Regions from separate parts of the Siminovitchia sp. FSL H7-0308 genome, predicted to be linked through region 1. Evidence: riboswitches for the same ligand, from Rfam matches in the RefSeq annotation. Region 1 holds a riboswitch; each other region holds the start of a gene.

Region 1 (7,994 bases):
CGTTTTTCGAAAGTTTTGAGCGGTAGAAGGAAACTTCAATCAGCGAGGTTTTGATTCGCTGATGAGAAGCAGGACAATGGCTAACAGCGAAAGCGTTCTGTTGGCAAAGCAAGGACCAGGCAGCAGCATCGCTCGAAAAAACTTGCGCTTTTTCTTCGTGTGACAATGCTGTCGAAGCTTTTGTCATGTTAACCCAAACACATCGGATGTTTACTGGCAGTTGCCCCGCACTGTTCTCGTTTTTATCTCGATGCGTTGAATCGGGGACTTACTGCCAGTTAAAGCGGGACAAAAAAAGAAACCCGGAATCTGTTGAATCCAGGTTTAGTGCGTATCGAAGCCTTTTAGGCCTTTTAATAAGTTTTCGGCGGTAACTTTCGGATTTTTTGCCCGTGTTAATGCGGAGACGACGACAATACCGGCTACTCCGCTGTTTTTCAGACAACCGCTGTTTTTTTCATTGATGCCGCCTATCGCCACAACAGGAATAGACACGGAGGAAACAATTTTGTCCAGCATGCCGTTTGGAAGAAGTTTGGCATCGCTTTTTGTTGAGGTGGGAAAAACAGAACCAACCCCAATATAGTCTGCGCCACCCTTTTCTGCTGCAATGGCATGTTCTAAAGTACGGGCTGAAACCCCGACAAGCATGGAATCCGGAATGATACTTTTTACTGCGGCAAGAGGCAAATCTTCTTGCCCCACATGCACGCCGTCAGCGCCGACTGCCAGAGCTACATCCACTCGATCATTAATGATCAAGGGGACTGATAGTGAATCAAGGAGTTTTTTTATTTGGATTGCTTTTTCATAAAAATCTCTTCCTCCGCTCTTTTTTTCACGCAATTGAACGAGAGTTACGCCTCCGGCTACTGACTCTTCAATTAAATGCAAAAGCTTGCTTATCGGAAGATCTTCTTCCGTAACCAAGTAAAGGCGATAATCAATATGATTCTTTTTCAATGACTTTGACTCCTTTTTGCCAGTGATTGCTGTTCATGAATGAAATGGAATCGATTAATTTTATTTTATATGTTCCCAAACCAATGCGCTCACCTAATAAGGAAGCAGCCTCTTCCCCAGCTAACCCCATAACGGATACTCCTGCTACAGCCGCATGTAGCATGTGATTCGTTATACCGGCAAAGCACCCGATTAAGGAAGTCGTCATACAGCCTGTCCCCGACACTCTGGATAAACACATATGGCCGTTTTGAATCATAAAAACGCTCTTCCCATCACTGATCACATCTTCTTTGCCGGTGACAGCAGCTATACACCGATATTGACGGGCAACCTTGACGGCAATTTTTTCAGGTGTTTGATCGACTTTGCCCGCATCAACCCCTTTTGTCGCCCCGATGCCTCCGGCTAAACAATTCATTTCACTTACATTTCCTCGAATGACGGAAACCTTTACTTGTTCCAGTATTTCAAAAGCAGATTGGGTTCGAAAGTCCGTTGACCCCACTCCGACAGGATCAAGTATAACAGGAATTCCTGTTTCGTTGGCGGCTTTTCCAGCCAGCTTCATCGCTTTAAACGCATCCGAGTTCAATGTTCCGATGTTTATTATGAGGGTATTCGCCATTTTGGCCATGTCAGCCGCTTCCAAAGGGCTGGACGCCATGACGGGTGCAGCGCCAATGGCTAGGGTTACGTTTGCGCAATCGTTTATCGTTACCTGATTTGTTAGATGGTGAATAAGCGGCTGTTTATGTCTGACTTGCTCAAAAAGCTGTCCGACTTTCGTCAACATCATCTGCCCATCCGTTCCCATCACGTTACACACTCGTATAGATGATAGAAGTGATGGGTCGGTCCGTATCCTTGTCCAATGTCAAGGCTGTTGGCGATCGCATTTGTAATATAATCTTTGGCCTCATCAATCGCTGTCGGCATTTCCTTTCCTTTCGCCAAGAGGGCGGCAATTGCTGCGGACAGTGTGCAACCTGTCCCATGGACATTTTTCGTTTCAATTCTTTCCCCGCGAAATAGTTGAAACGTTTGCCCGTCGTAATATAAGTCATTGGGGTTTCCCTGCAAGTGCCCGCCTTTAATCAGGACAGCCTGCGCTCCCAGCTTTTTGATCACCCGGCATGCTTCATACATGTCAGGCTCATTATGTATCGGCATATTGGCCAAAACCTCCGCTTCCGGGATATTAGGTGTAACGAGCGAAGCCAGCGGGATAAGGGTTGATTTCAGCTCTTGCATTGTATCTTCTTCAAGCAGCCGGTGTCCCCCCTTGGAAATCATAACAGGATCAAGAACAATGTGTTTTGGTTTATATTTTTTTAAACATTGCGCGACTGTTTGTATAATGTCCGGCGTTGCCAGCATACCGATTTTCACCGCGTCAGCCCCAATATCTTCCAACACGGCTGCGACTTGGTCGTTGATGATGTTTACATCAATGAGTTGTACAGATCTTACTTCAACAGTATTTTGGGACGTAATCGCCGTAATCGCAGACATGCCGAACACCCCTAGAGCGGAAAAAGTTTTTATATCCGCTTGAATCCCCGCTCCTCCACCGGAATCAGATCCGGCGATTGTAAGAGCTGTTTTCATACAGCAAACCTCCGATCGCTGAATGTTTCATGAATACTTTTAATAAAACAAATCCCAGGGCAGCGCCGGCAATGGAACTGGCAGCAAAGGCCGGGACCAATCCAAATAAGGCCGCCTCCCGGCCTAACAGCAATGCCGCAATCGGATAGGCGGCAACAGCACCGATGATCCCGGTTCCAACGACTTCACCTATAAACGCAAACCCTATTCTTTTCGTTTTGGCATACAACCAGCCAGCCAGGAGGGCTCCGATCATGCTTCCCGGATAAGCAAACAACGAGCCTGTTCCTGAAATATTCCGGATTGTCGAAACGATAAATGCTTGGGCTAATGCATAGCCTGGCCCAAATAAAACGGCCGTTACCATATTGGCAAAATGCTGGATTGGAAAAATTTTGGCAAATCCGGCCGGGATAAAGATAACATGGCTCGTGATTGTTGTAAATGCAATGATCATGGCTGTAATGGTCAGTTTTTTAACTCGCATGGAGCAACCTCCGGCTATTAGGATTTAGAGCGTCCAGTTCTGTTGATGATAGTTCATATCCCAGAATAAATATTCATATTTGGAGGTGATAAGGAAGTGCTTTTCCAATTCCGCCAATTCTCTTTCCGGTTTCCCATCTGCTAACTGATTCATGAGATCAATCAGCCATTTTCCAAGAGAAGTAAATTCTTCTGATGAATAGGTTTCAACCCATTTGCGGTACGGGTTGGATTCCAAAGTAGCCCCATATTGTTCTTTTAATCTTTCTCCCGTTTCGGCGTAATGCCAGGCACACGGAAGCAGGCTTGCCACAAGTTCCGCCAATGTTCCGTTATGAGCCACATGCAGCATGTAGCGGGTATATGCCAAATTGACTGGTGTGGGTTCGGTGTTTTCAAGCTCTTCATTCGAAATGCCAAACTCTGCGGCGAATTGGCGATGCAGCTCCATTTCAAAATGGAGGTGTTCATGAAGCAAATGTGAGAACTTTGTCATAATTTCGAGAGTGGGAGCTTTTTGCGCTCCAATAGCAAACAGCTTCACATAATCAATTAAATAGACATAGTCTTGTTTCATATAATATTCAAAAATTTCTTGATCGAGTGTTCCTTTTCCTACCCCTTGGACGAATGGGTGGTTATAGCTTTTTTCCCATATTTCCTTCGCGCTCTCATAAAGCCTGTCCGTAAACAACATTTTTTCAACTTTCATTGGTTCCACTCCTTTAAAAAAGTTTGTACTTCATGATTCCCCACTTTGAAAAAATGAAAAAACCGCTCCCGAAAAGGAAGCGGCTCATCATCATAAAGCAAATCATAATGACGCAGCCTGCTTCCCTACGCTGGCATAAACCAGATCAGGTTCAAAGGGTTTCAATCATCGATTTCTCTCAGCTTTACAGCTCCCCTAGCAGACAAAATTCATTGTTTCAAAGAAGTTATTCAATTATTAGGTGCATGTACTGCCATCATATCATGATATGGACAAAAAGCAAGTTTAATGAATAAATAGGCTCATTACATACACCATTAAAGGGATGGTCACAAGTGCAAGCAGCGTGGAAAAAATAGTCGTTAAGGCCCCCATTTGTTCATCTGCAGAGTATTTGGCAAAGAGAATGGATGCCAGGGTAATCGTCGGCATCATGGATTGAATCAAGACCGTTTGAACGAGTACCGTGTTTAAACTGAAAAAGTGTATCATGAAAATGGAAGCGATCGGCAAAATAATCAATTTTACGGAAATGGGCACCCAAATATGGTTTACCGAACGGCGTACTTGTCCGCGTTTCAGGGTCATGATCATCATTCCGATATAGAACATGGCGAGCGGTGCCGCCAATGCGGCCAATCTGTCCGTCAAGTCAATCAAAAGACCGGGCGGCTTTAATTGAAAATATGCGGTAATAAGACCAACGAAAATGGCTGCTGTCGGAATATTCACCATGGACTTTAATGTTTGCCAAGCAAACTTTCTATTTTTCTGAAGTAAAATGACTCCGACTGTCCAAATGGTCACATCGACTCCAGCATCAAAAATGGCCGCAAACAAAGCCCCCTCTGGGCCCAAAAGTGCCGCACAAAGCGGAATGCCGATAAATCCGGTGTTTCCCAAACCTGAAAGGATGGCAATTTCCCTTATCTTATTGGAACCCCTATGAAATAACCAAGCAAATAAAAAGCCGGTCCCGATTCCAATAAGATTAATAATGATGGAAAGCCCAAAAACGATGGCAATCATTTTAAACATCTGGTCATCCATTTCAACGTGAAAAATACTCGATAAAATAATGCAGGGCATCGCAATATTTACGATCACTTGAATAAATGCTCTGCGAGTATCATCATTTAATGGAGTTGTTTTACCGAGCAACGCGCCAATCATGATCATCAAAGTAATAATGATGATTGACTGAAAAACAACTGTAAATTCCATACGTATCCTACTTTCTGTATAAAAACTGATAATGGCAAAGAAAAAGCGAAGAAATGGACTTCAGGATACTTCCTTTTACCACTTCTTCACTCGTACATTATACATAAGAAAACGGTTAAAACAACAGTTAAGCTTTTAGCGGATAGTATGGATTTTTTGTTATTTGATCAATGGACTTATACTGCAACGGAGAGAACGCTTTCACTTTTGCCAGCCATTTAATCGTTACGGGTGCAGGAATATGTATATTTCCTTCCAACACTAACACACATGAATGATGAACATCAAGCAGACTTATTGATTGATATATTCGCTCTTGAGTCGTCACTTCAACGATATACAACCCTTTTTGCGGCAAATAATAATGTTGGAATACAATATGGGCGACTGTTTTTCCGCTGTATTGATCGAATGATTGGCTTTCCAACATTCCATGCGCACTGTAATGGTTCCCCAAATAATGATGAACGTCCTCCACTTTCCCCTCATCCAAGAGCTTCCTGATTTTACTCGAACTAATCTTTTCACCATTAAAAGCTTTTTTGGGGACTGTTGTTACATCAAATAAGCCTTTTCCATCTAACTTCATTCGTTCCATGTTTCCTTTCCCGCGGTAACCATAGGTAAAATCAAAACCGGCAACGACATGCTTGCTATGTAATCCAGCCACATATTTTTTAATAAAATCTCCCGGTGAAAGTTCGGCAAACTGCTCGGTAAATGTTACAATATATAATTTTTCAACACCCATATTTTTCAATAATCTCTGTTTGTCAGGCAGAGGCGTCAAATAACTCGTTATTTTGTTTTGAACCCGTAAAATATTGCTTGGATGTGGAAAAAATGTCATAACAGCCAATTCTATGCCCTTTTTCTCTGCGATGTCTTTGGCCGTGTCAATCAATGAACGGTGCCCTAAATGGACGCCATCAAAAAAGCCAAGCACCATTACACAAGGTTCATGTTCCTCTCTATTTCCAATAAATGCCCCTTCTATGAAAATTGTTTTCAATACAGGCCTCCCCCTTGCATCTCTTTTAACCTCGATACCAACATTATCATATATCATTTAATATATGATTGCAATCGCGGCTAGATTGTTTCCTTATTTATATTTAAAATCGCACCAACGGAAATTGGTGTTCATACATTGTTACCAAGGAGGTGTATACTTAGAATGAATTGGCCAACTTCTTTGCTTGCCATCCTTGCTGGGTATGCCTTATTGGGCATCACACTTTTGGTTCCCAACCTGACTATTGTAGTTCCTTTGATCACTGTGATTCAAATTATCGCTGTCATTGTTATTGTATTATTTGCTGGCGTTATTATTTTTCGGGCACTTCATGCGCTGTTATATAAAGCTAATTAGAATCAAGCAGGAGGGGCTGTCTAAAAAATCCAATTCAGAGTAAATGCATGAAAATGTAAAACCCAAGATGTTGATTTTACGGCAATCTTGGGTTCGGTTTTTTTGTTTTCAAGCGGCAATATTACTTTTCGGACAGCCCCGACCGTTCGGAAAACTGCGGTTCCATCAAGATATTTACATTATTAGACTATTAAGCCCTTGGGAGCTCCGTTAAGAGTTTCCAAGGGCTTTGGTACGGAAAACGAACATGTTGCTGTTTCCCCGTTCTTTTTTTTACGAGTCGTCTGTACCATTCCCGTTCCCGTTTGCGGAAGCCAGGCCCGATAAAACATGGACACGAAGAATGAATCCGGACAGTTTGTCGTTATCATCTACGACGGCTAGCGGAAATTTCGACTCCAATACTTTTGGTATTAAATCACTGACATATTCATCTTTTTGGACAATGGAAATGTCATCCCGCATCACTTCAGGCAACGCTTTTTTTTGCTTTATCCCCTTTACCGCGTCATCTATCGTTACAATGCCTTTTATATGCCTCTGGCGGTCCACAACGAAAACGCTAGATATGCCGTTCTCCTTCATTTCCTTTACTGCGACATGTAGACCGTCCTTCAATGAAACGAGCGCATTCGGCTTGATCATGACATGCTCCGCTTGGAGGATTTTCGAACGGTCAATGTCCTTAATGAACTCGGATATATAATTGTTCGCCGGCCGTTCAATAATTTCTTCAGGTGTACCGACTTGTACAACACGGCCATCCTTCATGACAGCAACCCGATCCCCCAGCTTAAAAGCCTCGTTCACGTCATGTGTAATAAAAACAATTGTTTTTTGTAGACGATTTTGGATATCCAAAAGCTCCAACTGCATTTCCCTGCGGATAAGCGGATCAAGCGCACTGAAAGGTTCATCCATCAAGAGGATATCGGGGTCATTGGCCAATGCTCTGGCCAGCCCCACCCTTTGGCGCATTCCCCCCGACAATTCATCCGGGTATTGATCTTCATAACCTTTCAATCCTACTATTTCAATGTTTTTTAAGGCTATTTCACGCCGTTCCTTTTTAGGCATGTTCCGGACTTCCAATCCATACTCCACGTTGCCCAAAACCGTTCGGTGGCTGAATAGACCGAAATGCTGAAATACCATGGCGATTTTTTCCTGTCTTACTTTTTTCAACTCGGACTTGCCGCCATTGACAATATTGACACCATCAATATAAATAGCGCCGTCAGTCGGTTTGTTTAATAAGTTAAAGCAGCGGATAAGCGTTGATTTTCCGCTTCCGGACAAGCCCATAATGACGAATATTTCGCCTTTTTTGATCTCCAGAGATGCATCGTATACTCCGACTGTATGGCCCGTTTTTTCCAAAATCTCTTCTTTCGACATCCCTTGTTTAATCATGGGGATAACCGATTTGGGTTTGGGGCCAAAAATTTTTGAAACGTGTTCCAGTTTTATTTGTGTTGTCATCGAGCCAACCTCCTGTGCTTCTGAAACTTGTCGGCCGCTCCATTAGTGATTCTGTCAATAATAATGGCCAAAAATACGATGCTGATTCCCGCTTCAAACCCTAAAGCGATGTCTATCCTGTTGATCGCGATAAGCACCTGTTCA
Region 2 (7,994 bases), 1.8 Mb from region 1:
GTATAGCACAGTTATTCTCTGCCAAACTAGTAAACAATAATCTTTTTCAATTATATTTTCAGTCACTTCCATATGCTCACAAGTTACCAAATCCCGTTTTTTACCATTAAGTAGTTGTTTAATCAAAAAAGCAATATCAATCCAGGGTATCCATGCGAAAGAGAAAGAGGTTTCCAATAGTCGAGTGTACTTTTTTCGTACTAATATGGAACATTACATCCACGATCCGTTCAAACTTCCATTATTTTATGCAAAAACGGGGTTAACTTACCATGCTAAGCGCATTTGCTTTTTTGTTACTCCTGATGCTGTAAGCAATGAAAAATTGAGCGGCATAGTACGTGGACATGACAAGTAAATGCTCGTAGTGTACGGGAGAAACAAAGCGATTCCAGGCTAAAATGGAATCTGAAATAACAAATAAGATACTCCCTAAGGCAAGATAAACATTTCCAGTCATAATAGCGAACCAAGTCATGCTTGCGATCGCAATCATATAAATGCTAACCGGAAAAATGAGAGCCTGTTCTCCAGAGTTTGCAAGTGCTTGAATTAATGCTCTTCCAAACACCCAGGAATAAAGAATGAGAGGAAGAACACATGCCATCCGCCACTTGGAAAACTTCCATTGAAAAGCAAAACTAGCTATATAGAATAAATGTCCAATTAAAAAGGCTGTCAGACCAACAATAAACCAATGTATCGTTCCATCACCAATGGAACAAAAAACGAAGCCAATCAAAAGCAGCCAATGTGCTTTTGTTTTTTGCTTTGGTAATGTAAAGAAAGCGTACATGATAATGAGTATCATTGGAATTAATTTAAAAAACAATTTTAACAGCAAGGGATCAGTCGGAATAATAAGAATATACAAAATGCTTGTCACCAAAATCAGGACTGGCAAACGCTTCAATTGCAAAAATACCACCTTCCCCTATTTGACATCTTTCATTTCCAAGATACCTGCAAGAACGGCAAATACAAATAGCAGAGAAAACGTATACAATGAATCCTTTTTTTGAAAAAATACCACTAGCCAATTTCATCATAACCATTAACTCGATGTAACAGCACTAGCCATTCAAAATGGAGCAGCGGTAAGTATTTGATTATGAGGAAAAAGATAAGCTGGAATGCTTATGAATATACTAAAACCTCTCTTTGGGATTCACCCAACAGGCTGGTGAATATTATTCAATCACTGTAAAGCAAGCGAAATGTCCAATGACAGATATCATTCTTATTTACAGGCGAACGCTTTTTTGCAGGTCAGCTTAGCCTCCCACCACTCCCGCGGGTCTTCAGCTTCATAAGCAATTTCCTGATGTTCGTTTTTGAACATGAAAGAGCAATGATGACATTCACTCAACTCCCCCCACCGCTGGATAAGAAATGCTGTTCTAATGATTTAATTTTCCAATAATTATTAATAATAAGTATAAAAGCTGCAGATGTATTTTGCAACTGAAAACAAACGAAGTAACATGGAGAAAAGCGCGCGCCATGACTGGACAGAGTCTCGTTTTCGAGCCGAACGTGAAAATACTTGTCAGGAAAAAGGCAGTATTATCAAAATCGCTCCCTAAATAACCAAGCTAATGAAGAGTTGGACCCATGAAATGATATGTTTTGCAGTCCATTTCATTTTCCAACTGAGCTTTCCTAATGTCAGATTCTTTCTCTTTCGGAACCAGCTCAAATTGCCTAAAAGCGCAAACTCAAAAAAGAACAGTAGCTCGTACGAGGGATTACAATTCTTTTCTTTCAAAGACGGTGTGCGTTGTGCACGGATGTATAATTTAAAAGAACAACAGCAACAGCTTGTATAACTTGAATGAATAGAACAGCAAATTGATCAAATAAATGAGGAAATCTGCCGCTTGAGATTCCTATTATTCAGGAAACACTTTTACAAAGATAAGTCTTTATGCCAACGGCGGAGTCTCGTAGGCCACATTAAAAACACCCTAAATTACCTGCGTCCTTTGCCGTGTAAATAAAAGGCAGTATTTCACATAATAACACTGATTTTGCGGGAGAGCTTGCCCTCCCCACCTCTGCCAACTTTATGAAAATGGTTAAAAAAGAGGCGTCCAATCGACTTTTGGACGCGTTCTCTTTATTCAATTTACTGATCCTTTACAGAATAGATCCGCTTTCGCAGACCAATGTCTACCCCAACAGTTTGGCCGCAAGCGATTTAGCTTTCACAATATCTTTCGTTCCATGAATAAGCAGACGGCCATCACGGAACAAAACAATCCGGTGACCGTCAAATTGGCAGGCTACAAGGTGCGGGTTAGACACAAGATCTGTTACAATCGGACGAATGGTTTCAGAAAGCAGGCGCGGCTCGACCATCCTTTCACGCGACAGTGTGAGTTGAACTGTATCCCGTCCGCATAATACCGCTGTTTTTGTTTGATTTTCTTTGGATAAAAACGGAAAGGTCGCTTGTTCTGAACAACTTGGACAATCTGGACGACGCAACGGTCTTACATCAATTGCCGCTTGATCGCCCGTCCAAAGATCAAACGATTTGAGCCTGTGATCTACTTCTTCTCCCACGATATATTTGAATACATTGGTTACTTGATGTGCTGTTACTACTTGAATAATCGGGCTGATTACCCCTGCTGTATCACAAGTGAGTGTTTGCGGCGGAAGCGTATTGAGCAGACAATGGAGACATGGACGGTCGTTCCACCCAATCGAATAGGTCAAGCCGTAGCTGGCGACGACAGCCCCCATAAAGAACGGTATATTTACTTTTCTGGATGCGTCATTCATTAACAATCTCGTTTCGATATTGTCCGTCGCATCCACAATTAACGTCTTTCCTTTGACAAGCTCTTCAGCATTTTCTGCTGTTACATCCGCAACCATCGTTTCAATGTCGACTTCACTATTAATCTCGCCAAGCCGCTTTTTGGCCGCAACCGCTTTTGGCAACTGATCGAGCACATCTTGTTCGGTATAAAGCTGCTGTCTCTGCAAATTACTCCAATCAAGTATATCCCGATCTACAATCGTCAGCTTCCCTACTCCTGCACGAACGAGCATTTCGGCACTTGCAGATCCAAGTGCCCCCGCTCCGATCACTAAAATATGGGATTGAGAAATTTTCTTTTGACCGGCTTCACCGATCGGTTCAAACAGTACCTGTCTCGAGTAACGGCTGTTCACGATGGAAGCAATCCTTCAATAGGACTGCTCGGCACCGCATAATCCCTCTCTTCGATCCGGCCGGCTTCAAATCCGAGCCTTCCTGCTTCAATGGCTAGTTTCATAGCAAGGGCCATCTTCACTGGATCCTTTGCTCCTGAAACGGCAGTGTTTAACAATACGGCGTCCGCTCCCAATTCCATTGCGTAAGCCGCATCCTTCGGAGAACCGATTCCTGCGTCAATAATGACCGGAACAGATGATTGCTCAATAATAAATTTGAGATTTAAAGGATTTAAGATTCCCCGTCCCGAGCCAATCGGGGAAGCGCCCGGCATGACAGCGTGGACTCCCAGATCTTCCAATCTTTTGGCAAGTACAACATCATCTGATGTATACGTAAGTACAGTAAAACCTTCCTCCAACAACATTTCAGAAGCTTTCAACGTTTCAACAGGGTCAGGAAGCAATGATCGGTCACATCCGATAATCTCCACTTTCACCATATCGCATAATCCAGATGCACGGGCAAGTTGTGCCGTCCTGACAGCTTCTTCCGCTGTTTTAGCGCCGGCTGTATTTGGAAGAAGGGTATACTTTTTCAAATCAAGCATTTCCAAGAAATTGGGCTGCGACGGTTCAAATACGTTCATTCTTCTTACCGCGAACGTAAGAATCTCTGCTTCCGACACGCGAACAGCTTCTTTTTGTATTTCAAATGAAGGGTATTTTCCTGTACCCAACAATAATCTTGAGTCAAATGTTTTCTCTCCTATTTTTAACATGCTTATCCTCCTCCTACAAAATGAATCATTTCAATCTCATCTCGTTCACGAATGTGCTTTCCATAATCGGACTTTTGAACAATCTCTTTATTTACCTCGACAATGACAATTCGATTGGACAACTTAAGATGATCGAGCAGCTCTTGAATGGTCGTAACATGTTCAGGCAACTCATACAGCTGACCGTTTAATTTCACTTCCATCTCGCTCCCCCCTCTCAAGTGATTGCCTGCCTGGCGTCATCATAAGCCGCTGCGGCAGATAATGGATCCTTGCTGTCAAAAATCGCTGACATCACGGCTATCCCCGAGGCACCTGCTGCATTCAGTTCGGGGATATGTTCCGGTTTGATTCCCCCAATCGCATAAATCTCTGCGCCATCGTATTTCACACTTATCTCTGAAAACTCCTCAAGTCCGCGCGGCGGCAGATGCCCTTTGCTGGCTGTTTCAAATACATGTCCATATAATAGCCAATCAGCTCCGCCCGCGATTGCCTGATCGGCTTCCTCCGCGGAATGAACAGAACATCCTGCTAATAGTCGGGGAAAACACCTTTTTACCGTTTGCACATCCAACCCGTGCCCCGGAAGATGCACCCTTCGGATATTTGCCGCAACAGCTACATCTACCCGGTCGTTTACGATCAGTTTTTCAGAAGAGACTCCCTCACGCAATACCAACTGGATCAGTTGCATACACTCATCAGCCGTTTTTGATTTTTCCCTGATGATAAAATGATCGACAAACGGCTCTGTTTCCACCATTATTTGTCCTACCTTTTTGATCGGCCACCTATCATTTGTTACAGCGATCAACTTCAACTACATGCCCCCTTTAAACACAAAAAAACCACTTACCATAAAGGAAGCGGCCAAATTTATCATATAAATCGGCATGTCACTTCCCTCCGCAGGTTCCAACCTGTTCAGGTGATAAGGGTATCAGAGTGCGCACTCTTCTCTCAGTCCTTTTCAAGGATTCCCCCAGTGCTTTTGCATATGAATGATTCTTGTAGTAATGATAGCATTAACTTTTCATATTGGAAAGTATTCTAGTTTTCTTTCGTACACTCCTCATAAAATTGATCATATTGATCTGCCATTTCAAAGTCCAGTGTCGTTAAGCCACGGGCTCGCCAAGAAGAAATTTTAAGTGTCACAAGCTTGTAGTCGATTGATATAAATGGATGATGTTGCGCTTTTTCCGAGGCTTGTGCCACTTTGTTCACAAAGTCGATTCCTTTTAAGTAGTCGCGAAAACGGTACTTTCTCGTAATCCATTTTTCATCAACAAGTTTCCAATTTTTATTTTCTTGCAATTTCACCGCTACTTCTTCCTGCGATAAACGTTCCATACAATATCCCTCCAAAAAGAGAAAATGATCATTGGCAAATGACAAAAACTTCCGTTCGACTCGATATGAAAAACGGATCATTGGACGTGCTATTGCAAACACTTTATCATCTTTTATAAGAGAAACCAAGGAGTGATTCCATTGTTACAATCACCTAACATAAAACTGTTTGACGGCATCCCGCTGTCGGTTCTTGATTTGGCTCCCATTACCGAAGGAAGCACGGCAACAGAATCTTTTAAAAACAGTGTTGAATTGGCACGAACTGTCGAAAGCTTTGGATTTAACCGCTACTGGCTTGCCGAACATCATAATATGCCCGGTATTGCCAGTTCCGCTACATCGGTCCTCATCGGCCATATTGCCGGCTCCACGAAATCCATTCGAGTGGGTGCGGGCGGCATTATGCTCCCGAACCATGCGACTCTTGTCATCGCTGAACAATTTGGAACCCTTGAATCGCTGTATCCCGGAAGGATTGATTTAGGACTCGGTCGTGCGCCGGGAAGCGATCAAGCGACTGCTTACGCACTCAGACGGACACTCAATAGGGGAGCTGAAGAGTTCCCGCAGCAAGTGGATGAGTTGGAGGAGTATTTTCATGGAACAGCACAGGTCCGCGCCATTCCCGGTGAAGGACTCAACATTCCAGTCTGGCTCCTTGGCTCGAGTGATTTTAGCGCCCGGCTCGCCGCTTATAAAGGATTCCCTTTTTCTTTTGCCAGCCATTTCGCTCCCCAATACACGATACCGGCTATACAGCTTTATAAAAATAACTTTCGGCCATCGAAAACGTTAGACCGCCCTTATGTGATGGTTGGCGTTAACGTCATAGCCGCTGATACAGATGAGAAAGCCGCTTGGCTTGCCACTTCCCAGCAACAGCAGTTCTTGGATCTGATACGCAACATGCCGTCTCAATTAAAACCGCCTGTTGACAATATGGATGAAATTTGGTCGCCGCTTGAAAAAGCCTCTGTTGAACGAACCCTTGATGCGCGCTCCACAATTGTGGGCCGCCCTGAACACGTTCGTGAGAAGCTGCGTGAATTTATACAAGAAACAGAAGCTGATGAAATCATCGTTAACTCACAAGTTTTTGACCCAAAGGACCGGGTACGCTCATATGAAATTCTCGCAGAGATGTTAGTTTGAGCGTTCTTTTCCCTATTTGTCCCGGCTCCCGCTACGAGCACCATGAGGATTCCGACTGTTCGTGTTACTTGTGACGTTCCATTCATTTGGTCCATAGATCATACGCTTATATTTGATAATTTTGTACAACATTTTCATTTCACACAGCTGATCGCAATAAAGATGTTTCATTCTTCCTTTATCATTACACAATGGGGCTGAGATAGAATTGGAAAGATCGTGAAAACAAAACCGCCTGAAATCAAGGTTTTAAACTTGATTCCATGCGGTTTATTTCATTTTTACAGAGTTATGTCCAGCCCTTATTTTTGTTAAAAAAATTCCTATCATCGCTACGTCAACATATTTCGCTTTCCGCAGGTCTCTTCAGCTTCCTCGGAAAGCAAAGTTCGCTTTCCTGCGGGATCTTCAGCTCGAGCTATTCCCGCAGGAGTCACATATGTTGACTACGCTAAAAGCTTGCGTATGATACACTGGGACAATTGATCCCGCATGTAAGGTGCCGTATGACTCCCACTTCAAAATCTCGAGTGAATACAAAAGGTCAAGACGCCGCCATTTCTTTGTGTCCACTGTTCCCCGTTAATAAAGTGTACGCCATAAATAAAAAGTAGCGTACGATTCCCAGTTTTTCCATGAAGCCGATAAGGACATTATTTCATTTTTCGTGGGCTTTCGATCCTTTTTACGCAGTACTTTTATTGCATTCATAAGACCTACATCATCGATTGGAAAAGCAGACCCGAATCTAAGACAACGCATTAAAACATAATGGGCCGTCCAAGGACCAACGCCACGAATCTGGGTTAATTTCTTTTCGGCATCTTGAAAGCTCATTTTCATTAACTCGTCCTTCGATATCTCTCCACTTTCCATTAGCTTAGCAATGCCAATCACATATTCACTTTTCCGTAGCGTCATTTTAATATTTGAAAAATCACTGGTGGTTCGTTGTGAAATTTGCTTGTACGACGGGAAAATCCAGTATTTTTTTCCTTTCCATTCCATACATTCCCCAAATGCTTCTACAAGCTGTTTTTTTAATGTGTATGCGAATGCGATATTAATTTGCTGTCCCAATACACCCCAACATAAGGCTTCAAATAAGTCGGGAATCCCAATAACCCGCAAGCCGCGAAACTTTTCAACAGGCGTTTTAAGAAGCGGATCGGCTTCTGCTATTTTATAAAATGGCGTTATATCTCGATCAAGATCAAACCATTCGCAAATATATTTGACAATCTTCTCCCTATGCCACTCCTCAACAGGTTGGGCGGCATCCAAAAAACGAATAACCATCTGTTTGTTAGCGATAACGCTTATTTGTATTAAGAATCTAGCTTTTTCAATAGCAATGGCTTTCGTTATAAAACCATCCTCTATTTCATACATGCATTCATTCTTTTCCCGTGTTAAATACCCAAGATTCGCTTCCAGATCAAAATCTTCAGGTAACATTATGGTGATGTCATCTTCAAGTGTACGGAATGTCATGTTATCCATCTCCTCATCCTGGCAAGCATTTTTATGTCC
Region 3 (7,994 bases), 970 kb from region 1:
GCCGATATGAATAAAATGGGACATGTGGACACATTGCGAATTTGTCTGCACCAGTAAAAGCCGTCAAAGCTTGGTAAATTCACATCCAATAGAACAAGATCAGGTTCTTCTTTCATAAAATATTCCAAAATGGCGTCAAAATGGTCGATCAATACAACAGCATAACCATATTTTTCAAGATGGGTCCGCAAAAGATCTGCCAGTTTCGGATCGTCCTCGACAATCATAATTTTTGACATAGTCCCTCTTCCTTTGTTTTCTTTTTATTGTAAATCCAATAGCAGGCGAAATACAAAAAATGGCTCTGCATTTGGCTATACTTGACGGTGTCGTCACGCTTTGAAAACGATGAATGTAACAGCCGGCTCATAATAAACCTTTTTTTGAAAAAACTAATAAAGTGAACTCGCTCAACATCTGCTTATATTCTCGTTGACAACAATTGAACAAAGTGAGATCGCAAGCGGGCTTTTGGCAAGCTCAAGCAGCGAGATCATCAAAAAAACTTACAATTGTTCTTAATGCGATGACGATGTGGAGGGAGCTGTCCTTGTCCTGTCGTTTCGCTCGCGCTCGTCATCCTGTAAATCAAAACGCCCGCCCTTGTGCGACATCATCGAAAAAACTTACGGCTTTTTCTTCGTGCGATGCGTTTTGCCGATCCAAGCCAAGCGGGCTTTTACTGGCAGTTGATCCTACACTTACCATTTTCATTTTATCTCGACTTTTTGGAGTGGCGCTTTACTGCCGGTTAAAGTTGATAACATATGGCATAAAGCACTTTTTAATAGATTTGCATCTGTTTTTCAAATATTCTTAAAAATTCTCATCCCTTGAATTGCCTCGCCATCATTGTTAAGGTAAAACATGTTGATAGCAGTCCGAAGCATCTCCATAAATGGAAGGAGAGAAAAAGTTTTGTGGAGTAAAGTCTCTAGTGTTTTTTGGGTATCAACAGCCATACTATTGGTTGCGGTTTTATTCGGGGTAATTGCCCCCAGTCAATTTGAAGCAGCTACTTTTTCTATAAAATCTATGATTACCTCTAGTTTTGGCTGGTATTATTTAATCTTGGTTACTGTCATTGTTGCGTTTTGTCTTTTCCTCATTTTTAGCCCCGTAGGTGCCATCAAGCTGGGAAAAGAAGGGGAAAAGCCCGAATACTCCAAACCAACATGGTTCGCCATGCTTTTTTCCGCAGGAATGGGTATCGGCCTCGTTTTTTGGGGAACTGCCGAACCTATATCCCACTACGCTGATGTCCCACCCATGTCTGATCCTGGAACAGACGCCGCCATTAAAGAATCAATGAGATTTACTTTCTTTCATTGGGGAATTCACGCATGGTCCATATATGCCCTGGTGGGCCTTTGCCTGGCCTATTTTAATTTCCGCAAAGGAACACCAGGCTTGATTAGCGCAACGCTCAGTCCCGTTTTAGGCAAATATGCCCGAGGTCGACTTCCCATGTTGATAGATATTATTGCGGTGACAGTCACCGTTGTGGGAGTGGCGACGACACTCGGTTTTGGCGCTGCGCAAATCAATGGTGGTCTTTCATATTTGCTGGGCATTCCAAACAACTTTCTCATACAACTGATCATTATTGTCATCGTCACGGCATTGTTTTTAATGTCTGCCTGGTCCGGTTTAAGTAAAGGAATTAAGTATTTGAGCAATACGAACATGGTACTGGCGGTCGTGTTATTAGTACTCATCTTTATCCTTGGCCCCAGCCTGTTTATTTTAAACATGTTTACGGATACCGTTGGAGCCTATATCCAAAACATTATTCAAATGAGCTTGCGAATTGCTCCACTTGAACCCGGCTCCCGCGAGTGGATAAACGACTGGACCATTTTCTATTGGGCATGGTGGATATCTTGGTCGCCGTTCGTCGGCATTTTTATTGCCCGTGTATCAAAGGGCCGGACAATTCGGGAGTTTATGATTGGTGTGTTAATCCTTCCGGTCATTGTCAGCTTTATTTGGTTCGCGGCCTTTGGTTCCACAGCAATTGATGTTCAACAGGCCGGCGCTATTGATTTAACAGAATACGCCACGGAGGAAGTTTTATTTGCTGTATTTAATCAAATGCCTTTTTCCGCCATTCTTTCAATAGTGGCTCTCATTTTGATCGGAACCTTTTTCATCACTTCGGCGGATTCGGCAACCTTCGTACTTGGAATGCAGACATCCTACGGTTCTTTAACACCGCCAAACAGTGTGAAGATCGTCTGGGGTATCATGCTGGCTGCCATGGCTGCCATTCTCCTTTACAGCGGCGGTCTGGATGCGTTGCAAAACGCGCTTATCATAGCGGCCTTGCCTTTTTCAATAATCATGATTTTAATGATGCTCTCGATTTACAAGGCTCTGCGCAAAGAGCGGGCCGAGTTAGGTTTGACCAGAAGAAAAAAAATGCAACAAATGTAATCAGCGCGACTCAAAAAAAGCTGATTTCCGCTTTAAGGGAAATCAGCTTTTTAAGTTATATATTTATTTTACGATTAAAACAGGTGCCTTCACTCTTTTGGCGACTTTATGGCTGACGCTGCCAAGCACCATTTCCTGGAGTGTATTGAGCCCGCGGCTACCGACAATCACCATATCACATGAGCTTTTATTGGCATATTCCACGATCGCCGGTCCTGGATCGCCATGGAGCATGGTGAGTGTATGGGAAATGTTGGCATTCTTGAAAACTTCTTCTACAGGAATCAATTTTTTCCTGCGTTCCGCTTCCAATTCTTCAATATTTTGGCTCTGAAGCACCTCACTTTTCGCTTTTGAAAAGTCTACTACGTAAATAATTTCTACTTCAATACCTTCGGACATTTGCGCAAGTAGTGCCGCTTTCTCTGCTGCACGGAGCGAATTATTGGATCCATCAGCAGCAACTATTAACCTTTTTAACATGTTGATCTCCTGCCTTTGTCTATTCATGGCCTTTACCAACCATGCGATTTGCCAGTTTTTTGGAGGCGGCCGGTATATCAAAACCAGCCAATGTGGATGATTGCCAATTTCGGGATTCTAGTATATCGTGATCATTCTATGTAAGCCATCCTCAGTTGATTTAGAAACATCACAAGAAAAACGATATACTATTCTATCATCCATTTGGAAAACTTTTACCAACGGTTAACATCATAACATACAGCGCTCTACATTTCATCACCCATGAAAAAAACCCCGCTTTATTTCAAACGGGGTTCGTTGTTTGTTCACATTTTATCAATCATGCAAAGGCTTGACCCGTTTCATATTGATCGTCTTCTAATACGAGAATGCCTTTTTTCTCAGGTGCATTTGGGAGACCGAGCTCACGTGCCGAGCAAATCATTCCGCTGGAAGCCACTCCCCTTAACTCCGCATCCTTGATAACCATGCCGCTTGGCATGACGGCACCCACTTTGGCCACGACAACCTTTTGGCCTGCTTCCACGTTGGGAGCCCCACAAACGATTTGCAGTTCTTCCGACCCGACATCGACGAGACAGACACTTAGTTTATCTGCATTCGGATGCTTTTCTTTCTGTTTAACGAACCCGACAACAAACTTTGGTGAAAGATCTGCTTCCAACTTCTCTTCCATTCCGTTTTCTGCCAGCGCCTTCTCGATGTTCTTCACCAATTGCTCGGTCAGTTCCACTTTTCCATTTGCATCAATATCTATGTATTTGGATGCGTGAAAAAGGTTGAACCCTCCTGTTACATTCGTTTCCCCGTCAAAGATCCGGACCGCATCCCTTTTTCGTTCAAATTGAAACTTTTCCCGGTCTACATCCTTCAACACGATCATTAACGTATCGCCAATTCCTTCACGGTTATAAAATACATTCATGTATTGTTCCCCTTTCCATTGTCTACTCTTCTATTTTTACCCATAATAAATATCGGCTCAAGTTTGCCTTTTTCATATATAAATGAGAGCGCCGTAATGGGTACAAGGCCATTTGTAAAAAAGCTCATCGTCATTTGCGCCAGTACATCGTAGCCGGTCTCATTCCGCAAGTCGGCGATGATGAGAACATCTTGATGAGGAACCGCCACAGCCATTTCCCCTTTTATATTTGTTGCCGTTTCTTCTAAAAACTTTTCGTTTAATATTCGGCTTGCGTCGTATCCGTCATTTGTATTCAGAAAGTAGAACTCGTTTCCGGCCACCTCGTCTTTTTTCATGGCCGTCGGAAGCGAGCGGACATTGAATCGTGCCATTTCCCGGATTTCGTGCGGATCGAGACCCTCTTTCTGTATAAACTCATCATCAATCAGGCGATATGTTTTTCCAAGGTCGAGCGCATAATACACTCTTGTCTCTGCCGTATGCTCATCGGTAAGAAACTTATTGCCGTCTTCGGATTCAACGGGAAATGAGGTGGAGCGAATCACGGGAAAAATATTTTTTTCACTTCCGGCAACAACTTGTTCCCGATCCATGACACCAAGCGCTTCTTCGGCGTAATAAACGACTTCATCAATCGCTTTTTCCTTGCGCTCATGCCATTTGGCAACGATTCCCGGCAAGGAAATATCAATCCCTTTGCCATTTTCCGCATTTTCAACACGCAATAATTCTTTTTTTCGATCATATGTAATCGTCCGGCCTTCTTTGCTTAGCCGCGCCTCAAGCTCTTCTTTTAGTTTTCGCTCATTCATTTTCAATGAAAGACCCTCCCTGGGTAAAATACGCTACCATCCATCATACATCAAAATGACACGGGCTAAAAGAATGAACGCTTTACTCTTTTTTCGTATTACACCACTCAACCATGAAATGCAACAAAGTCTTCGTAAACTTGCATAACTGTTCAATGTTTATTTTTTCATCCACGGAATGAGCTTCTTCCACTGTTCCCGGCCCGTAAATAGCTAAAGGGATTCCCGCTTCCTGGAACCAGCCTCCATCCGTAACTGTTTTGGACATCCCTGTTTTTGCAGCCGTTTGCCATACGTGTTGATGAGACTGCTGCAGCCTCTTAATCGCGGGATGACTTTCGTTCAGCTCCAGAGCCGGAAAAATTTCACCCTTTTCCTCGATCATGGATCGGCCACCCCAGCGGAACTGCGGAGGATTGTCTTTTAGCCAAGGGTCAGCCTCAGCGACACGGCGAATATGGCTTTCGATCTCAGCAGTAACAGACTCATATGTTTCATTCGGATAATAATGAACGGTCACCCACAAACGGCATTCATCTGCTATAAATGCGGGATGCCTTCCTCCTTCAATTACGGCTGGATTAATGGTGTTCGCCCCAGCCGGAAAGCCCGGATAGTGCTTGGTTATCGCCCAATGGCGTTCTAATTCCTGCAACCCGGCAATGATTTTCATCATTTTTTCTATGGCGCTCGCTCCATATACCCCACCGCCGGCATGAATCATATGTAGACGCATAGCATCGTGGAAAACCTCACGGCTTTTCACGGTGATCCAGCCAGTTATCACTCCTCCCTGCCCATGGATTTCACTATCGCTCACATCCATGACAAGGGCAAAATCACCTGAGTATCCCCGTTCAATACAAGAAAGTGTTCCGGCTTCTCCCACTTCTTCCCCAATTACCGACTGGAATTGCAAATCACCTTTCAGCTCAATACCATGCTCATTTAACAATTTAAAAGCAAAAAGCGCTGCCGCCATTGCACCTTTCATGTCCGCAACGCCCCGACCATAAGCAAAACCGTTCTTGGTTATCATGTCAAAAACAGGGACAGTCCATTCACTTTGATCCCCTACTTCCGCTACATCAATATGGCCATTGATAATCAAACTGTTGTAACGCTCCCCCTCGGTCCCCTTCTTGATCCCAACCACATTCGGATCATTCTCGTAAACGTCCCAGCTATCTGTTTCGAAATGTACCTGCTGTAAAAACGATTCAATATATTGTTGGACTTCCCTCGTATTCCTCGCAGGAGGACTAACCGTTGGATAACGAACTAAATCCTTTAAAATATCCAGTAATTCACTTTGCCTCTGATCAACACTTGCGCTCAAATCATTTTGTATACTTAGCATGATAATTCTTCCTTTCTATATATGGATGAAAATCCCTGGCGAGTGCGCCTTAGGCCGATGATTCCCCGTCACAACTGGCATATCAATTACATAGAGCTACTTCCATCCCTGACACTTTATTACGTTCCAAACGTGAAAAAAGCCGCTCTTCACGCAGGAAGGCAGCGGCTTTTAAAACAATGACAAAGCAGCCTGCTTCCCTACGCCAGCATAAACCGGATCAGGTTCAAAGGGTTTACTTCTCAGCCGTCAAGGCTCCCCCAGCAGAAAGTATTTCGCAATATTCTTCTATCATCATCTATCTTATCATAATATTACTGATTGTACACAATACCGGAAGGCGCCGCGCATTGAAGCATGAACGATCACAAAGCGCTCGGCCATCGAAAGAGATTGCGATACATAAAAAAGTGAAGCACGCTTCCTTCCAACCGCAAGCTTTTGAAAAAAACTGTCCAGCGTTGTAACAGCTCCGGCGAATTCTTGCCGACTTTCGCTGAAAGCTGAGCGAAAAAGCGCTCCTTCACACTTACTCAGACAGGCCGTTTATAAAGTCCTCGATTTCTTCCAGCGTTTTTCTGTCTTTGCTTACAAACCTTCCTGCTTCTTTCCCGTCATGGTATGCGACAAAACTTGGAATACCAAAGATATCCATTTCTTGGCATAGTTCAAGAAATTCATCCCGATCGACGTATACGAAATGATATTCCGGATAATCCGCTATTAACCGCGGCAATACAGGTTCAAGCACCTTACAGTCCGGACACCAGTCGGCGGAAAACATAAAGATGGCACGTTCTTCATTCTTCAATTGCTCAAATTGTTCTTTTGATTGCAGTTTTTCCATATTACTTCCCTCCAGCATTTATAAGCATCTGGCCAGGTTTAATCCAGCCGCGCTTTCTCATATATTCTGATATGATTAAGCTTATCACAGCCGGACCAATAACATGGAGTACAATGACTTGGATCAGAACACTTGTTGAAAATCCCATCGTTGTAAATGTCATGATCTGCCCGACAAAACCGCTCGTTCCCATACCGGCTCCAGCGGCATTGCTGGTCATTCTCCATACGGTCGCCCCAATTGGAGCCAATAGGATGCCGGCAACTGTCGGTGGAATTAATATAAGCGGATAGCGAATAATATTCGGAACCTGCAACATGGAAGTCCCAATCCCGATAGCAAGCAAACCTCCCACTTTATTTTCCCTGTAGCTTGCCACCGCAAATCCGACCATCTGTGCACTGCAGCCAATCGTGGCAACGCCGGCGGCAAGTCCATTCAAATCAAGCATCAAAGCGATAGCCGCACTGGAAATGGGAGCCGTGAGAGCAAGTCCCATCAATGTGGCGACCACTATCCCCATGACGATCGGACGCTGGTCTGTAGCCCACATGATCCAGCTTCCGAAGACCGTCATAAATGTCGAAATGGGCGCTCCCACGAACTTTGCCACGGCAAATCCGGTAAAAATAGTAACAAGTGGAGTAACAATAATATCAACTTTCGTCTCCTTGCTAACCATTTTTCCAATTTCCGTTGACATTAACGCGGCCACATAACTTCCTGCGGGACCGCCAAATTCAGCACCGGCCGCACCAGTTGCCACTGCCGCAAAAATGACTAAAGGTGGCGCGCCAAGCCCAAAGGCAATCGCCACTCCGATTGCCGGCCCCATTAATCCCATCGCCATTTCGCCCATTTCAACGAAAAATGGCCATCCGAGTTGTTCACCAACCGTTTTCATAATCAAACCGATTATCAAAGAAGAAAAAAGTCCGAGCGCCATATAACTTAACGCATCAATTACATAAGCTTTTGCAGTTAAATGGACACCTTTCCTGTCGAGAAATTGTTTCAACGCCAAATCCTCCTGTAAAAAAATAAATACAAGTCCACTTAACTAGTGTAAAGACAACTGTATTTTTTGTCTATCTTTTATTTCATATTTTTCCCCATAAACAAAGA
Region 4 (7,994 bases), 980 kb from region 1:
AGCAATATAAGCGCCAGATTTCCCCCATTCTTCAAACGAAAGTGAATGCGGCGAAAATTGTGAAGAGAAAAATGAAAGATGAATATATGGCCTTACAGCGATAATGGTTAAAAGCGGCAGGTAACAAAAATGGGATGTTTTTTGTTATCTGCACTTTTTGTTCCGCCTGAACAGACTGACTGGCCAATATGGCTCTGTATGTTATGTTGTTAAATGAATGGTAGTTTTTCTAATACAATATTGTTTTCAAACCAACCAAAACATGTCGATTCTCCCCCTAAGGAAATAATCGACATGAATTGTCACGGACCTCTGCTTATCTCGATTGTAGAGACGTATATTGCGGGCGTCCGGAAAAACTCAACGTTTCAAGATCGAAAGCGGAACAGTATATGATCTCTAATTTTCATTTTTGATTGATTACCTTTGAAACAGGACAAACTGCCCGCGATTCAACTGTATAAAAAAAGCATTTTTCATCACAACCCGATGTGCGCGTGTTGTGTGCGCAAGCAGTTTTTACCGATGTTAACGCACGCCTTTCATATACTTTTGAATCAAAGGAGTAACGATGAACAGAATGATACTTATTAGAATGGCCATTCCGCCAATGACTCCAAAGTACAGCATTTCTGTTTCGGGTTGATAGAATTTTACGATCTGGGCGTTCAGCCCTTGCGCGGCCGCATTGGAAAGAAACCATAGACTCATTGTTTGGGCTGAAAAAGCAGCCGGTGCCAGCTTGGTTGTGGCAGATAAACCAACAGGCGACAAGCATAATTCACCAATGACAACGATCAAATAACTGAGTACGAGCCATATGGGATGGACCAAAGAATGTTCACCGCCAAAATGAGCCGGCAATAAAATGACAAGGAAGGAAAGACCCGCGAACAATAATCCCAAAGAAAATTTTTGGGGGATGGAAGGCTGGCGTTTTTCCAGCTTCACCCATAACCAGGCAAAGACAGGCGCTAACAGTATGATAAATAACGGATTCAATGATTGAAACCATGCGGGAGAAAGATGGATTCCCGCAATCTCCAATTGGGTCCGTTTATCCGCAAAGTTGGCAAGAATGGTTGAGCCTTGCTCTTGGATGGACCAAAACATGACTGAAGCCAGGAACAGCGGGATAAAGGCCAGAACACGGGAACGCTCCACTTCCGTTGTTTTCGGACTGCGATACATGACAATAAAATAGATGGCTGGAATAAGGAATCCCAATAAACCTACAAGAGCGATAAAAGATTCAATCGTAAGCAAACCCGCCGGGATTGTTACCGCTAACATAATCCCCAATAGAACGACAGCCCCGCCAATTACCATATAGACCTTTCGCTTCTCGGCTGGGGATAAAGGATTGGCGACATATGTGCCTGCCAGCCCCAAGCTTCTCTTTTTCGTGACCAGAAAGATGATAAGCCCAATCAACATTCCGATTGCGGCAAACCCAAATCCTAGGTGAAAACTATAGTTCATAACAGAACCAACAATTAATGGCGACAAGAAACCGCCTAAGTTAATTCCCATGTAAAAAAGACTAAATCCAGCATCACGGCGATCATCCTTTTCACTATAAATATCACCGACCATTGCTGATACATTCGGCTTGAGCAATCCGGTCCCGATCACGATCAGAATCATGGAAACAAAGAACATTGTTACATTTCCCGGAATTGCCAATACAATATGGCCAAACATAATCAATATTCCACCGTAAAATACAGCTTGGGACGTACCGAATATTCGATCAGCTAGCCAACCACCGATAACACCTGACATATAAACGAGCGAACCATAGATGGACATGATGGCAAGAGCTGTCTGTTCATCAAGACCTAGACCGCCTTTGGATACTTCATAGTACATATAAAAAACAAGGATGGCCCTCATCCCGTAATAGGAAAAGCGCTCCCAAAACTCTGTAAAAAAGAGAGTAAAAAGACCTTTAGGATGTCCAAAAAACCCCGTTTGAGGGACGCTTGAAACAATTTTTTGTTTGTCGACTACAGACATTTCTACACCCTCCATTATTATATTAAAGTAGTAATGGTTATATAGTTGATAAAGAGTAAATCATTTCGAAATATTATAGTATTTTTTATTACTTTTCCCTTCATAACCCTTTTTCTAACAAGTATCAATGCAATTTTCAAAAAAAAAAAAAGCATCTTCTCCGAATGATATTTGGAAGAAGATGCTGTTTGTTTACCAATAGGGTTTTGCCGGGAATCATGATCATATGACCGTCCCTTCAGTTTCCCGAGAAGTATGAGTCTAAATATAAAAGGATGGATCAACGAAACATTTTTTTCGCTGTCCATCCCTTTTTTCGACTATGAATATGTAGTTCTTAATGTGATACCGGGTATACGTCTATAACACTTCCAGTGTACGCGTCAGCGATGAACTCAAACTGTTGTGAATTCCCATTTTGCTTATGGGAAACGCCGCCGCGGTACACCTTTGTTTTAATTCCGTGTTTTTCAAACTCTTCTGGTTTAAACTTAATCCATGATCCGTCCACTTCACCTGTTTGTTTAAAAGCGTTTTTCACATCTGCCAATACTTTTCCTTCTGGTACAAGACAATTTTTTCTTACGGCTTCACTTGCAAAATAGCCCGCAATGACCCCGGCGCCAGCTCCAAGTACAAATGTTTTCCAGTTCATATTCTGCACCTCCAAAATATCACCATACATTAAGTATACAGGAAGAAGACAGGCAGTTCGACCATAAATCACAGGATTCCTATTTCTGACAAAAACGATTTAATGGTAAAATGAAATAAATATCCGAAAAGGGGTTGAAGAATTGGAGAAAGATACACTCGCTCTTTTTCAAACGCTGACGGAGCTTCCGGGCGCACCGGGAAATGAGCACCAAGTCAGGGAATTTATGCGCAAACAGCTTGAGAAATATGCTGATGAGGTAGTACAAGACAGGCTGGGCAGTATTTTTGGGATCAAAACCGGCGACAAATCGGGTCCTAAAATAATGGTCGCGGGTCATATGGATGAAGTTGGCTTTATGGTGACACAAATTACAAAAAACGGGATGATCCGTTTTCAGCCTCTGGGTGGTTGGTGGAATCAGGCAATGCTTGCCCAGCGGGTTCAGGTCATCACTGACGACGGGCCGGTAATGGGAGTTATCGGGTCTATTCCGCCGCACTTGCTTACCGAGGAACAAAGGAAAAAACCAATGGAGATCAAAAATATGATCATTGACATTGGGGCGGATGATCGTGAGGATGCCGAAAAGATAGGGATTAAACCGGGACAACAAGTAATTCCAGTCTGTCCATTTACACCGCTGGCCAACCCAAAGAAAGTGATGGCCAAGGCGTGGGATAATCGTTACGGATGCGGGCTGGCCATCGAGCTGTTAAAAGAACTGCAAAATGAAAAACTGCCAAATATTGTCTACTCCGGTGCTACGGTTCAGGAAGAAGTTGGTCTTCGTGGCGCGGCATCAAGCGCGAATATGATTAAGCCTGATCTCTTCTTTGCACTTGATGCGAGTCCGGCCAACGACATGACGGGAGATGAGAAAGAATTCGGCCACATTGGAAAAGGGGCATTGCTTAGAATTTTTGACCGCTCAATGGTTATGCTTAAAGGGATGAGGGAGTTTGTTTTGGACATGGCCGAAACACATGACATTCCGTACCAATATTTTGTCTCCCCGGGAGGAACAGATGCGGGCCGTGTACATACTTCCAACGAAGGGGTGCCTAGTGCGGTGATCGGGATTTGCGCACGCTATATCCACACACATGCGTCGATCGTTCATGTTGATGACTATGCGGCGGCGAAAGAACTGCTCGTTCGCCTTGTAAAAGCAAGTGATTGGTCGGCAGTGAAGACGATTCGACAACAATAATGGCATTTAGAAAAGATCAGTAGAGTAGGAGTGGCTTTATGATTGTTGCTGTTGGCTCACAAAACAAGGCGAAATTAAAAGCTGTACAGAGAGCTTTTCAAGAACTGGAAATAGAAGCCGAAATTGTGCCGGTCGATGCGCCATCTCATGTAAGTGCCATGCCTTTTTCCGATGAAGAAACGATACACGGGGCCATCCATCGTGCCGAATTTTGTTTGGAAAATAGTAAAGCTGATGTGGCAATTGGTTTGGAAGGCGGTGTTACGGAAGCTACTTTTGGGTTATTTTTGTGCAATTGGGGAGCATTGGCTGAAAAAGGAAAAAAGCCGCTGCTTGCTGGAGGAGCCCGAATTTTGCTGCCGGAGGAAATTGCGGGTCGCCTGCGCATGGGAGAAGAGTTGGGGCCCGTGATGGACGATTATAGCAAACGGAGCGGGATCAGTTCCAATGAAGGAGCAATCGGCATTTTCACGAATGGGCGAATTGAACGGGCTGAAATGTTCAAACATATTATAAAGCTGCTGATCGGGCAAAGAGAAAAGAAACATTACGTCAAGAAGTAGAGAAACGCGCGGGACACAGTTTGTAACTGCTCCCTGCGCGTTTCATATTTTCCGTTAATTATGTCCATGTCCTAAGGATAAGTACAATGTGGACAACCGTTTGTATTCTCATTTCTATTGTCTATTTGCTATCGGTTCTATTCAACAAATTTCAGGTGATAGGGACCTATTCAATAATATATGAGAGCGCTTTTATTGCTTGGTTCACTGTTTCCACTGTTGCGTTAGCTTTTCGGGACAACTCTTTTAACGGATGGTGGAGATTTTCCGGACGGATTAAGATGAGCGGTTTTCCCAATGCGACGGCAGCGCTCGCGTCCATGGCCGTATTCCACTGCTTGTACTTCTCTCCAAACAGGGCAATAACGAGGTCTGATTTGTGCATAAGGACTTGTGTTCTTAGATTGTTAAAGCTGGAAGCTGCCGCGTCCCGATAGATGGCATTGGGCTGCTCTCCAAGAATTTCTTCACCAATGGCGTCTGAGCGGTCATGATCTTCCATTGGCCCGACAAAGTCGATCGGCAGCTTGAGGGCTTGTGCTTTTTCTTTGATTTCCTCGCGCCATGTGCTGTGGATTTCTCCAGCCAAATATACGGTTAATCTCACGATATTCTCTCCTCCTTTGCATTTACATTTATCATATCATCAACTACGCCTTTTTTCTTGCAAACTCTATTTGCTTTTTTTTGAATAAATAGGATATATATAGGGGCAGGAATGTTAATTACATACGGGAAACACTAGGGGTGCCAAAAGCTGAGAGAGGATTTCCTCAACCCTTTTAACCTGATCTAGGTAATGCTAGCGCAGGGAAGTGGAGAAGATGCGTATTCATATTCTCATGTTTGTTTACGCATGCCTTTTATTAGATGGGTCAGAGCCACTTCTTTTTAAGAAGGGCTCTTTTTTCATGCATGGTGCCTTGTATTTCTCGAAAAAAAAAGAAAGGAGGGCTCATAAGCAACCATTTCAAGAAAGGAGTTTTTAAGATGGGTGAAGCTCTTGTTTTTCAACAAGTATCTTTTGCTTATGACTCGAATGTACACCAGGCTGTACTTCAAGATGTCAGCTTTTCAGTGAAAAAAGGCGAGTTTGTAAGTGTTGTTGGTCCAAGCGGTGCGGGGAAAAGTACACTGTTCCGACTTGTATCAGGGCTTGAGAAGCAAAACAGCGGACGCATTTTGGTGAATGGAAAGGAGCTTTCCGACAGGCAAGGGCACGTCGGATATATGTCTCAAAAGGATGGGCTGCTCCCATGGCTTTCAGTCGTTGATAATGCCGCCTTGCCACTTATATTAAAAGGGTTCAGCAAAAAAGAAGTGTGGCCCGAGGTCATTAAAAAGCTGGAAGCATTTGGTTTGAAGGATGTTGAGCATCGCTATCCCGATGAATTGTCCGGAGGGATGCGGCAGCGTGTTTCGTTTCTGCGTGCCTTGTTGGGCGGGTCTGACTTATTACTACTTGACGAGCCATTCAGCGCACTTGATGCCGTTACAAAAACGGTCATGCATGAATGGCTGCTTGATCAATGGGCTGAATCGGGGAGAACCATTTTGTTTATTACTCATGATGTTGAGGAAGCGCTGTTTCTTTCCGACCGCGTACTATTATTCAGCGAAAAGCCGGTAAGTCATTTGGAAGAAATTCTGGTTCCGCTTGACAGGCCGAGGATGGTCGAGGATTTAAAAGATCCTGCTTTCACCGAATTAAAAGAAAAATTATTGCTTGATTTAAGAAAATTGGTGACGTTATGACTTTTTTAAAAAAATACGGCTTATCGATCCTGCTCGTATTATTGCTTTTAGTTGTATGGGAGATTGGCGCCCGCTTATATGGAAAGCCTTTTATCCTGCCATCACCTTTACAAATTGTGGACAGACTGTGGGAACTCAGAAGCGTTCTTTTTGTTGGACATTTGCCGTCCACAAGTCTGATCATGCTGATTGGCCTCTTATTGTCACTGGTGTTTGGTGTCGGCTTATCCATCTGGATGCATAAGAGTGATATTGTAAGGAAGGCGTTTTTCCCTTTGCTTATCGCTTCGCAAACGATACCCATTATTGCGCTTGCGCCGATATTCGTCCTTTGGTTTGGCTATTCCCTTTGGAGCAAAATCGTTGTGACCGTGCTCATCACTTTTTTTCCGATTACGGTTAATACGTTTGACGGTCTGCGGTCCGCCGATATTCACTTAAAAGAAACACTTCAAGCGATGGGGGCCACAAAACGACAGATATTTTATAAGGTGGAGCTTCCGTCGGCATTACCCCATTTCTATTCGGGATTAAAAGTAGCCGTTACATTGAGCGTCATCGGAGCGGCCATCGGGGAGTGGCTGGGAGCTGACAAGGGGCTTGGATACTTTAGTCGAAGAATGATGACACAATTTGATGGAGCGGGAGTGTTTGCGCCAATCGTTCTGTTATCGCTGACGGGCATTATGTTGTTTTTGCTTGTCGCTTGGCTTGAAAAAATAACGATGAAATGGAGAAATATAAAATGAGAAAGAGAATTGTATTCTATTGCGCATTATTCGCTGTAATGCTGCTTTCGGCATGTGGGGGAGAACAGGGGGAAACTGCTTCCAGCCCAGATAAAACGAAGGAAACGGATAAAGAATTACAATCTTTTGACATTATGCTGGACTGGTATCCCAACGCCGTCCATAGTTATTTATATGCTGCAAAGGAAAAAGGTTTTTTTGAAGAGGAAGGACTGGATGTGAACATCCGTTTTCCTGCCAATCCAACGGACCCTATTAATCTGGCAGCTACAGGAGATATTGAACTTGGCATCGGTTATCAATCTGATGTGATCACGGCAAGGGCTGATGGGGTACAGGTAAAATCGGTCGCTGCGATTGTCAGAAGTCCGCTCAATCATATTATTTATTTGAAAGACAGTGATATAAAGAGACCGAAAGATTTGGAAGGAAGAACAGTCGGCTGGCCGGGAACGCCGCTTAATGAACCGCTCGTACAAACAATCGTGGAGTCTGATGGCGGAGATATGAGCAAGGTGAAGATGACGGACGTCGGTTTTGAGCTGAATGCGGCGATTGCGACAAAGCGGGTGGATGCGGTTACCGGTGCTTTTATCAATCATGAAGTCCCTATGCTTGCCAACCAAGGAGTAGAAACGGAGCATTTTAATCCAGTAGATTATGGTGTTCCAAGTTACTACGAGCTGGTGTTTGTCACAAATGATGATACATGGAAAGAAAAAGAAGATTCAATCCGTTCTTTTTGGAAGGCGGCTTCAAAAGGGTATGAGTTTATGAAAGAAAACCCGGAAGAAGCGCTGGAAATTTTATTAAACAATCAGGACGATGAAAACTTTCCTCTCAACAAAGAAGTAGAACAGGAAAGCTTGAATATTTTGCTTCCAAAAATGGAAAAGGAAAACGAAGCGTTTGGAAGTCAGTCGGAAGATTTATGGAATGAAGTCATCCAGTGGCTGGAAGATACGGATTATGTGGAAAAAGCTCCTCCAGCAGAGGAGATGTATATCAATATTGTTGAATCATAATCTTTCTATTGGCAC

Evidence for each region. Region 1 has a riboswitch for thiamine pyrophosphate ahead of tenA (thiaminase II). Riboswitches for the same ligand answer to the same signal wherever they lie in the genome.
Region 2: another riboswitch for thiamine pyrophosphate. It lies ahead of MHB50_RS21300 (thiamine phosphate synthase); the one in region 1 lies ahead of tenA (thiaminase II).
Region 3: another riboswitch for thiamine pyrophosphate. It lies ahead of MHB50_RS04080 (acetylornithine deacetylase); the one in region 1 lies ahead of tenA (thiaminase II).
Region 4: another riboswitch for thiamine pyrophosphate. It lies ahead of MHB50_RS04055 (ABC transporter ATP-binding protein); the one in region 1 lies ahead of tenA (thiaminase II).

What each region holds. Positions count from the first base shown of each region.
Region 1 covers NZ_CP150282.1:1,820,376-1,828,369, reverse strand. The annotation lists gene thiE (thiamine phosphate synthase) at 325-963, opposite strand; gene thiM (hydroxyethylthiazole kinase) at 944-1,780, opposite strand; gene thiD (bifunctional hydroxymethylpyrimidine kinase/phosphomethylpyrimidine kinase) at 1,780-2,574, opposite strand; gene thiW (energy coupling factor transporter S component ThiW) at 2,543-3,061, opposite strand; gene tenA (thiaminase II) at 3,086-3,772, opposite strand; TPP riboswitch at 3,878-3,979, opposite strand; gene MHB50_RS08705 (AEC family transporter) at 4,058-4,996, opposite strand; gene MHB50_RS08700 (adenylyltransferase/cytidyltransferase family protein) at 5,124-6,008, opposite strand; gene MHB50_RS08695 (hypothetical protein) at 6,174-6,368, shown strand; gene MHB50_RS08690 (glycine betaine/L-proline ABC transporter ATP-binding protein) at 6,642-7,850, opposite strand; gene MHB50_RS08685 (proline/glycine betaine ABC transporter permease) at 7,847-7,994, opposite strand, start outside.
Region 2 covers NZ_CP150282.1:4,542,911-4,550,904, reverse strand. The annotation lists gene MHB50_RS21320 (lysoplasmalogenase) at 263-919, opposite strand; gene MHB50_RS21315 (ThiF family adenylyltransferase) at 2,173-3,186, opposite strand; gene MHB50_RS21310 (thiazole synthase) at 3,183-3,950, opposite strand; gene thiS (sulfur carrier protein ThiS) at 3,953-4,153, opposite strand; gene MHB50_RS21300 (thiamine phosphate synthase) at 4,168-4,773, opposite strand; TPP riboswitch at 4,838-4,947, opposite strand; gene MHB50_RS21295 (4a-hydroxytetrahydrobiopterin dehydratase) at 5,004-5,306, opposite strand; gene MHB50_RS21290 (LLM class flavin-dependent oxidoreductase) at 5,448-6,461, shown strand; gene MHB50_RS21285 (DNA-3-methyladenine glycosylase) at 7,044-7,955, opposite strand.
Region 3 covers NZ_CP150282.1:852,626-860,619, reverse strand. The annotation lists gene MHB50_RS04105 (response regulator transcription factor) at 1-239, opposite strand, end outside; gene MHB50_RS04100 (BCCT family transporter) at 919-2,436, shown strand; gene MHB50_RS04095 (universal stress protein) at 2,500-2,919, opposite strand; gene ytpR (YtpR family tRNA-binding protein) at 3,242-3,847, opposite strand; gene MHB50_RS04085 (DUF1444 domain-containing protein) at 3,844-4,662, opposite strand; gene MHB50_RS04080 (acetylornithine deacetylase) at 4,745-6,022, opposite strand; TPP riboswitch at 6,203-6,294, opposite strand; gene MHB50_RS04075 (thioredoxin family protein) at 6,552-6,869, opposite strand; gene MHB50_RS04070 (PTS sugar transporter subunit IIC) at 6,871-7,887, opposite strand.
Region 4 covers NZ_CP150282.1:844,610-852,603, forward strand. The annotation lists gene MHB50_RS04025 (PHP-associated domain-containing protein) at 1-104, shown strand, start outside; gene MHB50_RS04030 (peptide MFS transporter) at 529-2,019, opposite strand; gene MHB50_RS04035 (PepSY domain-containing protein) at 2,357-2,674, opposite strand; gene MHB50_RS04040 (M42 family metallopeptidase) at 2,817-3,887, shown strand; gene MHB50_RS04045 (DUF84 family protein) at 3,926-4,450, shown strand; gene MHB50_RS04050 (YtoQ family protein) at 4,617-5,057, opposite strand; TPP riboswitch at 5,184-5,281, shown strand; gene MHB50_RS04055 (ABC transporter ATP-binding protein) at 5,441-6,205, shown strand; gene MHB50_RS04060 (ABC transporter permease) at 6,202-6,954, shown strand; gene MHB50_RS04065 (ABC transporter substrate-binding protein) at 6,951-7,979, shown strand.